DNA from 3 places in the Succiniclasticum sp. genome. Region 2 is predicted to be linked to each of the others. Evidence: riboswitches for the same ligand, from Rfam matches in the RefSeq annotation. Region 2 holds a riboswitch; each other region holds the start of a gene.
What was found. A riboswitch is a leader RNA that binds a small molecule or an ion and turns the genes downstream of it on or off. The one in region 2 is predicted to bind S-adenosylmethionine.
Positions count from the first base shown of each region.

Region 1: it holds a riboswitch for S-adenosylmethionine, as region 2 does, so the genes downstream of both, metK (methionine adenosyltransferase) here and ACZOWY_RS01245 (N-formylglutamate amidohydrolase) in region 2, are expected to answer to the same signal.
Region 3: it holds a riboswitch for S-adenosylmethionine, as region 2 does, so the genes downstream of both, ACZOWY_RS08315 (methionine ABC transporter ATP-binding protein) here and ACZOWY_RS01245 (N-formylglutamate amidohydrolase) in region 2, are expected to answer to the same signal.

Region 1 is NZ_DBMCWA010000002.1:185,403-188,676, forward strand. It holds gene metK (methionine adenosyltransferase) at 214-1,392, opposite strand; SAM riboswitch class I at 1,528-1,628, opposite strand; gene coaBC (bifunctional phosphopantothenoylcysteine decarboxylase/phosphopantothenate--cysteine ligase CoaBC) at 1,700-2,905, opposite strand; gene rpoZ (DNA-directed RNA polymerase subunit omega) at 2,918-3,115, opposite strand; gene gmk (guanylate kinase) at 3,145-3,274, opposite strand, start outside.
Region 2 is NZ_DBMCWA010000002.1:8,019-11,292, forward strand. It holds gene ACZOWY_RS01235 (hypothetical protein) at 1-98, opposite strand, end outside; gene ACZOWY_RS01240 (hypothetical protein) at 879-1,631, shown strand; SAM riboswitch class I at 1,725-1,814, shown strand; gene ACZOWY_RS01245 (N-formylglutamate amidohydrolase) at 1,891-2,520, shown strand; gene ACZOWY_RS01250 (hypothetical protein) at 2,534-2,737, shown strand; gene ACZOWY_RS01255 (ADP-ribosylglycohydrolase family protein) at 2,874-3,274, shown strand, end outside.
Region 3 is NZ_DBMCWA010000013.1:15,719-18,992, forward strand. It holds gene ACZOWY_RS08300 (2-oxoacid:acceptor oxidoreductase subunit alpha) at 1-554, opposite strand, end outside; gene ACZOWY_RS08305 (4Fe-4S dicluster domain-containing protein) at 561-749, opposite strand; gene ACZOWY_RS08310 (TetR/AcrR family transcriptional regulator) at 994-1,647, shown strand; SAM riboswitch class I at 1,781-1,879, shown strand; gene ACZOWY_RS08315 (methionine ABC transporter ATP-binding protein) at 2,032-3,093, shown strand; gene ACZOWY_RS08320 (methionine ABC transporter permease) at 3,083-3,274, shown strand, end outside.

The sequences.
Region 1 (3,274 bases), 180 kb from region 2:
ACGCTACCCGGTCACTGTACTTCTGAAAACGTGGAATACTGTATATTTTTTGCGTTTCAGGCTACACCTGAAACAATATAGCTGTAATACATCAGACAATTATTATACACTGATTATATTTCTTTTTCCTAATTTTGTAAACTATTAAGATTCATTTCATCCTATATAGAGGATACGTCTAATAGATACGTCAAAACCAAAAACAGTCTGTCTTTAGATTCCCGCCTGTTCCCGTAATGCGGCGGCCTTGTCCGTATGTTCCCAGGGAACGTCAATATCCGTACGGCCCATGTGCCCGTATGCCGCCGTCTGTTTATAAATCGGACGGCGCAGATCCATGCTGCGGATGATGCCGGTGGGGCTCAGGGAGAAGTTTTTCCGTACCAGCTCCGCGATCCTGTCGTCCGCGATCACACCGGTACCAAATGTATCGACTAAAATGGAGACAGGCTGGGCCACGCCGATCGCATATGCCAGCTGGATCTCACAGCGTTTTGCCAGTCCTGCTGCCACAATATTTTTGGCTACATAACGGGCCGCATAGGCTGCAGAACGGTCTACCTTGGAAGGATCCTTACCGCTGAAGGCGCCGCCTCCGTGGCGGGCCATGCCGCCATACGTATCCACGATGATCTTGCGTCCGGTCAGGCCGCTGTCGCCCTGGGGCCCGCCGATTACAAAACGGCCGGTCGGATTAATGAAATATTTGGTGTTCTCGTCCAGCAGTTCCGCAGGCACAACTTCTTTGATAACTTTCTCGATCATGTCCTTGCGGATCTGCTCCTGGGTCGCATCGGGATCGTGCTGTGTGGAAATTACAATGGTATCCACCCGTACCGGTTTTTCATCTTCATACTCTACCGTAACCTGGGTTTTCCCGTCAGGACGGAGATAGGTCAGGGTTTTATTTTTGCGGACTTCGGTCAGACGGCGGGCCAGCTTATGGGCCAGTGAGATCGGAAGCGGCATCAGTTCCGGTGTTTCATCGCAGGCGTACCCGAACATCATGCCCTGGTCGCCGGCGCCGGTTTCATCTTCCGCAGCGGAGCCTTCTTTGGCTTCCAGTGATTTGTTCACACCCATGGCAATATCACCGGACTGTTCGTCAATGGAAATCAGGACGCCGCAGGTGGATCCGTCAAAACCGTATTTCGCCCGGTCATACCCGATGCCCAGCACGGTATCCCTGGCAATTTTGGGAATGTCTACAAAACAGGTAGTGGAAATTTCCCCTACAATATGGATCTGGCCGGTAGCTACTACCGTTTCACAGGCAACCCGCCCTTCCGGGTCTTTTTCTAAAATCGCATCCAGGATCGCGTCAGAGATCTGATCGGCAATCTTATCCGGATGTCCTTCCGTAACAGATTCAGAGGTAAATAATTTGCGCATGTTCGCTTCTCCTTTCAGGCTGTACCCCGGACTACTGGCCTGCCCGGGTATAAATCAACATTCTTTTCATCATTTTTTCTGTTAACAAAAAAAGATGCCCTCGCACACGTGAGAGCATCTGAATCTGCAGAACAGTTCTCATCTTGCGATTTCTCGTAAGGATTTAGCACCGTTTGACAAAGCAATGGTTGCTGCGGCTTCACTGGGCCAGTTCCCTCCGCCGCTCGTGATGAGCTTTATTCAATTATCGGTATTATTATAACAGAAAAATCCTGTAATGCAACCGGTTCACACGAATTTCACACCGTCAGCGGTTCCGTTTTTCCATAACCCGGTCTAACAGGATGGACGCCACTTCATCCTTGGAAAGGATCTGCAGCGCTTCCACCGTTCCATCCGGATATAAAAACTTGACAATGTTGGTGTCCGTATTAAAGCCGGCGCCTTTCAGGGATACATCATTGGCGACGATCATATCCAGATTCTTCTTTTTTACTTTATTGGCCGCATTTTCCAGCAGGTTTTGTGTTTCTGCCGCAAAGCCTACCAGGAACTGCTGTTTCTTCATACCGCCAAGGGTCTTTAAAATATCCGGATTCTGGTCCATCACAATGGTCATCCCGTCTTCCGGATGGATCTTCTTGATTTTCTGGTCCGCTACCGAGCGGGGTTTGAAATCGGCAACCGCCGCCGCTTTGATAACGATATCCGTATCCGGATACACGGCGAGACAGGCATCCAGCATCTGCTTCGTGGTTTCCACGCGCACCACCTTTGCATAGGGCGGCGGCGTCAAGGCGGAAGGCCCGGTGATCAGGGTCACGTCCGCGCCCCGCAGCAACGCCTGCCTGGCAATGGAATATCCCATCTTCCCGCTGCTCCGGTTTCCCACAAAGCGCACCGGGTCAATGGGCTCCCGCGTACCTGCTGCGGTGACCATCACCTTAAGGCCGCGCATATCTCCTTCACGCTGTGCAAGAAAACGTTCCAGATAGGCAATGATCTCCGGCACTTCCGGGAGCCTTCCCGCGCCAGTTGTGCCGCAGGCCAGTTCCCCGCTGCCCGGTTCCATGACCGCTATACCGCGGCCTGCCAGGGTCTTCAGGTTTTCCTGTGTCGCCACGTTTTCATACATACCTGTGTTCATAGCGGGACATACGATTTTCGGACACGGGGCTGCAAGGATCACCGTACTCAGCAGGTCATCCGCCAGCCCGCAGGCCATTTTGGCAAGAATGTTTGCCGTCGCCGGCGCTACCAGCAGCAAATCTCCCCAGTTGGCCAGCGCAATATGCTCTACATTAAATTCATCCCGGCCGTCCCACATGGAAACAGCGCATTTATGTCCGCTGATTTCGGCAAAAAGAAGAGGGGAAACAAATTTTGCCGCATGCTCTGTCATCACGACACGGACCTCTGCCCCCTGTTTACGCAGTTTGCTGACAAGATCGACCGCTTTATAGATAGCGATACCGCCGGTTACCCCAAGTACAATCTTTTTTCCTTTAAGCATATTATTTCTCCGTTATTTTTTGCGGGTGTAGGTTATTTTTCTCTCACCGACTTCTTTCAGCGCGATGCTGACTTCCTTTTCCCCGACTTCTTTTTCTCCCTGGGACTTCCCCGGCTTTGTCAGCTCACGTGCCCGTTTGGCTGCCAGAATCGCCAGGGTGTATTTACTGTCTACCATTTCCGCCAACTTATCGATAGAAGGATCTACCATGCTCATTGTTATCTGCCTCCTGTAAATAATTACTCCGCTTTACCCGGATTGATGATCTCGTCCACAATAAAATATGTCCGGCCGGCACGGTACCGTTCTGCTTCCAGCAGGGTCAGTACACGGGCAGCCGCTTTTTCCGCCACATCGTTTACGATAATA
Region 2 (3,274 bases):
AGGCCACGGACACCTGTCCGGAGTTTTTCCGCCTGTTTTGCGATTTCCATGAGGGCGTTGTTGGTATATTCAAGGTTGTTTTGGGTCCGGCGGAACATTTTCTGGAATTCTTTAGACGGGGAGATGTCGGAATCCCGGAGGATGTTGTAGAGGATTTCCGCGGTGATGGGGTTGTACCGGCAGCGGAGGGTGATGCGGCCTACCAGTTCGGGGATGTACCCGAATTCGATGAGGTCTTCCGTTGCCGGGATAAGGTCTGAGGGCGGTTGTGGTTTTTATACAGTGAGCCTTTGCCCCTGCCCGTCGATACGGCTGCCGGGCTTTTTGGGGGACAAAAAACTCCGGATCAGGCTGCGCCGGCAAACTCCAAACTTACATCTCTGACAGGAATGGTCGAATTAAAACTATCGGTTGCGTATCCACCCGGACCGTTGCCGGGTGCAGAAACATAATTTGAAGCGTTCGGTGTAACCTGATCCGAAGTCTTCCAGTTGGCTTTTTGGGTTCGAACACATTGGTATTGTACCACAATGCCACGAACCCGTCAAGCACTTATTTTATTTTTACGCAAAAATATTCAATTGCCGAATTATCATTCTCTTAATACCGCACTTTATTACGCGATTTTATATAAAGGCGATAAATTTAGATAGTTTCTCTTAACGGACGGCTGCCACTAAAGAGGGGGAATATTTTTTAAATATGAATTGGTTATGTGATATAATTTAAATAGCCGTTATAGAAAGACTGAATTTATTAAGAGAAGTTAAATTATGGAACGCTGGTTAAGAAAAGAATTGCTGGACCGGCAAAGAGACGATGACATAATTAGAAACACTGATTAAACAAATCTTTGAGATTCACAGGAGGTGTATGGAATGAAAAAACTTACCGGTATCCTCGTCGTGTTATTTCTGATGATCTGCAGCATGGCAGCGGCTGCCCAGCCGGAATTCCGGTCTGACGTAAGCGCTTCCAAATGGCTGCGGGTGAAAGACAGCGTCATTGATGTGACGGATAAGGACGGGCTTATACTGAAGGTCCAGTGGCCTGTCTTTTCTTCCAAAGACGATTCCCATGGGCACCTGATCGCATCGCTCAAAAAAGAGAGTGACCAGCTCCGCTCCTTCTTCGATAAGGACATGCGGGAATCGAAAGAGCTCGCCGCCAAAGGGCACCGGGACATCCGCAACAGCCGCTGGCTCGTTTTCGTGAAGCTGCAACGCGATGACGCAAGGGTGCTGAGTCTTCTGGAACAGTCGTTCCACCTGGATCTTGCCGGAGAACGATGGGGCTATGAAGGCCTGAACTATGATGCAAAAACAGGAAAAAAATTAAGCAGCCTGGACGTGTTCAAACTCTCGAAGGAAGAACTGGCCGATACGCTGTTGGCAAGGCTGACAAAGAAATACGGCAGAAGAGTCCTGGGTGACAGGCCGAAAAGAATGATTCTGAGCAAGATCAATGAAGATGCGGACATGGAATTCCTGCCCTGGGTCATGACCACGGAGGGCGTGACGGTTCATTTCCGGAGCGGGGACTTCCATGACGGTTCCAGACCGCTGCCGGTCGATATCTCCTTCCGTGATGAACCGGAACTTTTCAATAAAAAATACATGCTGACGTATTGAGACGGAGAGAAAATTCCACCCAATTTGTAGTATAATATACATGCAGTGAGAACTGCCAAAACTTTAATATGAAATCCGGAAACGGATACCAATTGACCATAGAGAGTGCGCGAGAGACAAGCTCGGTGACCGCACAGCAACCTGGCCGGAAGGGCTAAGGTGCTAAAGCTTGTATGATGGGAAGTTGAAATAACAGCCCATCATGCCGATGGGCTTTTTCTTTTGCCTCTTTATGATCGCAGACAGGAGGCGAAAGAAAATGAAATCTATCAAACTTGTTTCGGCAGCGTTACAAAAATGTAAAACCTGCTTGCCCGCGTTTGGAAAAACAGCGGAACAGCCGCGGGTCATCGTCCACATTCCCCACAGCAGTACGAACATCCCAAAAATCTTTCAACAGGAGTTTTTGCCGGAAAAAGAAAAACTGCACAGTGAACTGCTGTGCATGACCGACTGGTACACGGATGAACTGTTTGGCTGCCCGGGCTGCCTTGCTATCGTTCATCAATTCAGCCGGCTGGTGTGCGACCCGGAACGGTTCCTCGATCCGGAAGAGGAAATGATGTGGCAGCAAGGCATGGGCATGTATTACACGCGTATGTCAGACGGCAGCTTGCTAAAACGCAGTCCGCTTTCTTCATCGGCAGGGTTACGGGCTTACGGCAAAGCGCTGAAAATCTATCAGCAGCACCACAGCAAGTTGGCAGATGCTGTGCAGCGCCAGCTCACACTTTTTAACAAGGCGCTGCTTATTGACGGACATTCCTTTTCGGCATCGGCGCTGCCGTATGAGAAAAACGAAAGCCTGAGACGAAAACGTCCGGAGATATGCCTGGGATCAGATCCTGTTTTTACCCCGGACGATCTGCTGGATATAATTTTTTACTAAAGCCGGATTCGATGTGGCCGTGAACACGCCCTTTGCCGGAACCATGGTACCGGAACCTTTCTATTCCTTACAGGACAAGCGGGTGCAGAGCCTGATGGTTGAAGTGAACCGCAGCCTGTACATGGATGAAAATAATGGAAAGAAGAGAGAAACCTTTGAAGAAGTTAAATACTGTCTGCAGGAATTTTTGAAAGTTGCGGAAGGCAGATTGAAGTGAAAACCTAAATGATAAAGTTATTGCAGCAAAAATTCATGCAAGACAGTTGTTTCAGTTGTCGCCCGGCAAGCGACCATTTTTTGTGAAATTGATATATAATATATAATATAAGTAAAAGAAATGGAGGTATACTACTATGTTAGGCGCCATTATCGGTGATATTGCAGGCTCCCGGTTTGAATGGGACAATATAAAATCAAAACAATTCGAATTGTTCAACGAAGACTGTCATCCCACAGACGACAGTATCATGACACTGGCAATCGCCAGGGCAATTTTGGCCAGCAATGGTGATTTAGCAAAACTGGAGCAGGAAACCGTAACATGTATGCAGAAACTTGGCCGACGCTACCCGCTAGCCGGATACGGCGGAAATTTTTACGACTGGCTTTTTGAAAAGAATCCGAAACCGTATCACAGTTTTGGCAACGGCGCAGCCATGCGGGTCAGTCCCTGCGGGTATGCGGCCAAAACGATGGAAGAAGCAATTTCCATGTCACGGGCCGTTACCAAAGTCACCCATAACCATAGGGAAGG
Region 3 (3,274 bases), on a different contig from region 2:
TCATCCGGCAGTTCAATTTTTTCCCGCATATGGCCGATGACTTCGTCCATTAAAATGATAACCGGAACGCGGTACTTTTCTGCCAGGTTTACGGCGCGGATGGTGAGCCAGAAACATTCCGGGACGCTGGATGGGGATACTACGATGACCCAGTGGTCGCCGTGGGTGCCCCAACGTGTCATCATCACTTCGCCCTGGGCGGGACTAGTGGGCTGGCCGGTGGCCGGGCCTACCCGCTGTACATCTACAAGTACTACAGGAATTTCTGCCGTGCAGGCCAGACCCAACATTTCCTGTTTCAAAGAAAAGCCGGGGCCGCTGGTGGCGGTCATGGCCTTTTTCCCACCCATGGAAGCGCCAATGGCAGCGCCTAATCCGGCAATTTCATCTTCCGTCTGCATAAATTTGCCGCCTACCTGCGGTAAGCGGGCCGATAACTGTTCGGCAATTTCCGTAGAAGGAGTGATGGGATAGCCGCCGTAAAATTTCACGCCAGCCGCGATGGCGCCTTCTACTACTGCCTGATTACCTTGCAACAGTAATACTCTGGACATAGCATCTCACTCCTTTTCTACAAAAATCGCGTAATCCGGGCAACGCATCTCGCACTGTCCGCAGGAAATACAGTCTTTTTCCTTGTCTTTAATAATGGCGCATTTACCTACCTCAGTAACTTCCAACACCTTTTTGGGGCAGAAGTTTACGCATATGCCGCAGCCTTTACAACGTTTGCTGACCAGTTTAAGCATGGAACACCCTCCTCTGAAGTTAACCCCTCTTATATAACTAATATAGTAATATATGTTACATTTTTTTATCGCAAATCCATTATACCTTATTATTTACCTTATTTAAAGAGTAAGGTTAATTATTTTTTGCACTTTAAAGTAAAAACCATTATAATAAACAAAATAACAAACAACAATTATTCCGGAGATTAACACGAAATGAGCAAGAAAGAAAAAGAAATTGAAACCAAAAAGCGTTTAATGATTGCAACAGAAGAAGTTTTTTTCCCGCAGGGGCTACGCTCAGGCGACGCTGGATGAAATCATTACGCTTGCGGATACCGGCAAAGGTACCCTGTATAAATATTTTGGCAATAAGGATAATCTGTTTTACACGCTGGTGTCTCAGAAGCATGATGAACTGATGGCAAAGATGCGTGCTGTGTCAGAGGACACACGGAAGGATGTCAGGGAACGGCTGACAGGTGTATTAGCCGTGTGGATGGATTTCCTGCGGAAAAATACGGTTTTGTGGCAGGTGCTTTGTTTTGAGATGACCTGCACGAACCGGGGCTTTGCAGGAGTGGAAGATGAAAAGGGAAACATTCGTCTGGTAACCCACTGGGGTGCATTGCCTTCGGCGGAAGAGCAGGAACAAATCCTGCGGTATCACCGGTTACTTGCAGAAGAGATGAAACCATTCACCAAAGTATATGAGGAAGGCATCCGGCAGAACTTTTTTAAGGAAGAAGCAAAGCACGAAGATATTGCAAGGCAGATGTTTCTTGCTATGGCGATGATCGTATTTTTTCATTCAACGGGAGAAACGGAAAATATTTCCTCACAGGATTTTGCAGAGGGCTTCATTAAGACACGGCTTTACGGATTGGCTGCACAAAAGGAGAAGATAGCTCAGTAAACCGTACTTTTTTAATAAATTCTGATACCTTACAATTCATTTTATGTTTTTATCTACAATAAAAACAATTTTTTATTGACAGTCCTTACAAATCCATGTAATATTATTACGTCATATTTTTAAATTGAATATTCATTCATCAAGAGTAGCTGAGGGACATGGCCCGGTGAAGCTACGGCAACCATCCTTAGGGAACGGTGCCAAATCCAGCGGGAGACCCGGAAGATGAAACGCTGCGGAGTTAAGCTCTTCACCCGTCTGGCGAAGAGCTTTTTAATTTTGTTAAGGAGACACTGATTATAGTGTAGAGTCCATGTTATCAGGAGTGAGAATTTACTATGACTGAATTTTTCCTGAATGGATGGTGCGAAGTGAGGAACACTGATGATAAGATTAGTAGATGTAGAAAAAACGTACTATAGTAAGGCCGGTGATATTGCGGCCCTGAAGAAAACAAATATTGAAGTGAAAGAGGGAGAAATTTTCGGTATTATCGGGCTTTCCGGTGCAGGCAAATCCACGCTGATACGTTGTATCAACATGTTGGAGGTGCCTACCGGCGGGCAGGTTTTTGTGGATGGGCAGGAGCTGACGGCCATGGATGAGGCCCAGCTTAGGAAGGCCCGTCAGAATATCGGAATGATCTTCCAGCATTTTAATCTGCTGGCCTCCCGCACGGTTTTTGATAATATTGCATTCCCATTGGAAATTCAGGGGATGCCGAAAGATAAAATAGATAAACGGGTAGGCGAACTGTTGGATCTGGTGCAGCTTACAGACCGGGCAGGCTATTACCCCAGCCAGCTTTCCGGCGGACAGAAGCAGCGGGTAGGAATTGCCCGTGCCCTGGCTTCTAATCCCAAAGTGTTGCTGTCGGATGAAGCAACTTCCGCGCTGGATCCCCAGACTACAAAATCGATCCTGCAGCTGTTACGTGATATTAACAAACGCCTGAATCTGACTATTGTCATGATTACCCACCAGATGGAAGTGGTAAAAGAAATCTGTGACAGGGTAGCTGTTATCGAAAATGGTGTTATCATTGAAGAAGGCTCCATGTATAAAGTGTTTACGGAACCGCAGCAGGAGACGACCAAGGAGTTTGTGAAGACTGTTAATGATATAAAAATTCCACCTATAGTCGATACCGTTTCCATGAAGCAGGAGTATTTTCCGGGATCCCGCCTGCTGGTAAATCTGACCTTCCTTGACAGCGGGGATGATAAAGAAGAAAAGACCGGAGCAGATCAGCCGCTGGTTTCTGCCCTGATTAAAAAATTCGGCGTGGATGTCAATATTATTTCCGGCAAGGTAGATTATCTGAAGGATATTCCATATGGTACACTGTTGGTGGAAATCATGGGAGATGAAAAGAGTATTACGGACTCCGTTCAGTATGCGAAGAATGCAGGCGTAAAGGTGGAGGTGATCGGTTATGTCGGCTAATATGATTGATTTGCTTTTGAAGTCGTTAGGTGAAACCTGTTACATGGTACTGATTGCTATTGTGCTGGCGACACTGATTGGCCTGCCTCTGGGCGTGATTCTGACAGTTACCCGGAAAGACCACATTATGCCTAATGCCCTTGTCCATAACGTATTGGGCGCAATCGTTAACGCGACACGT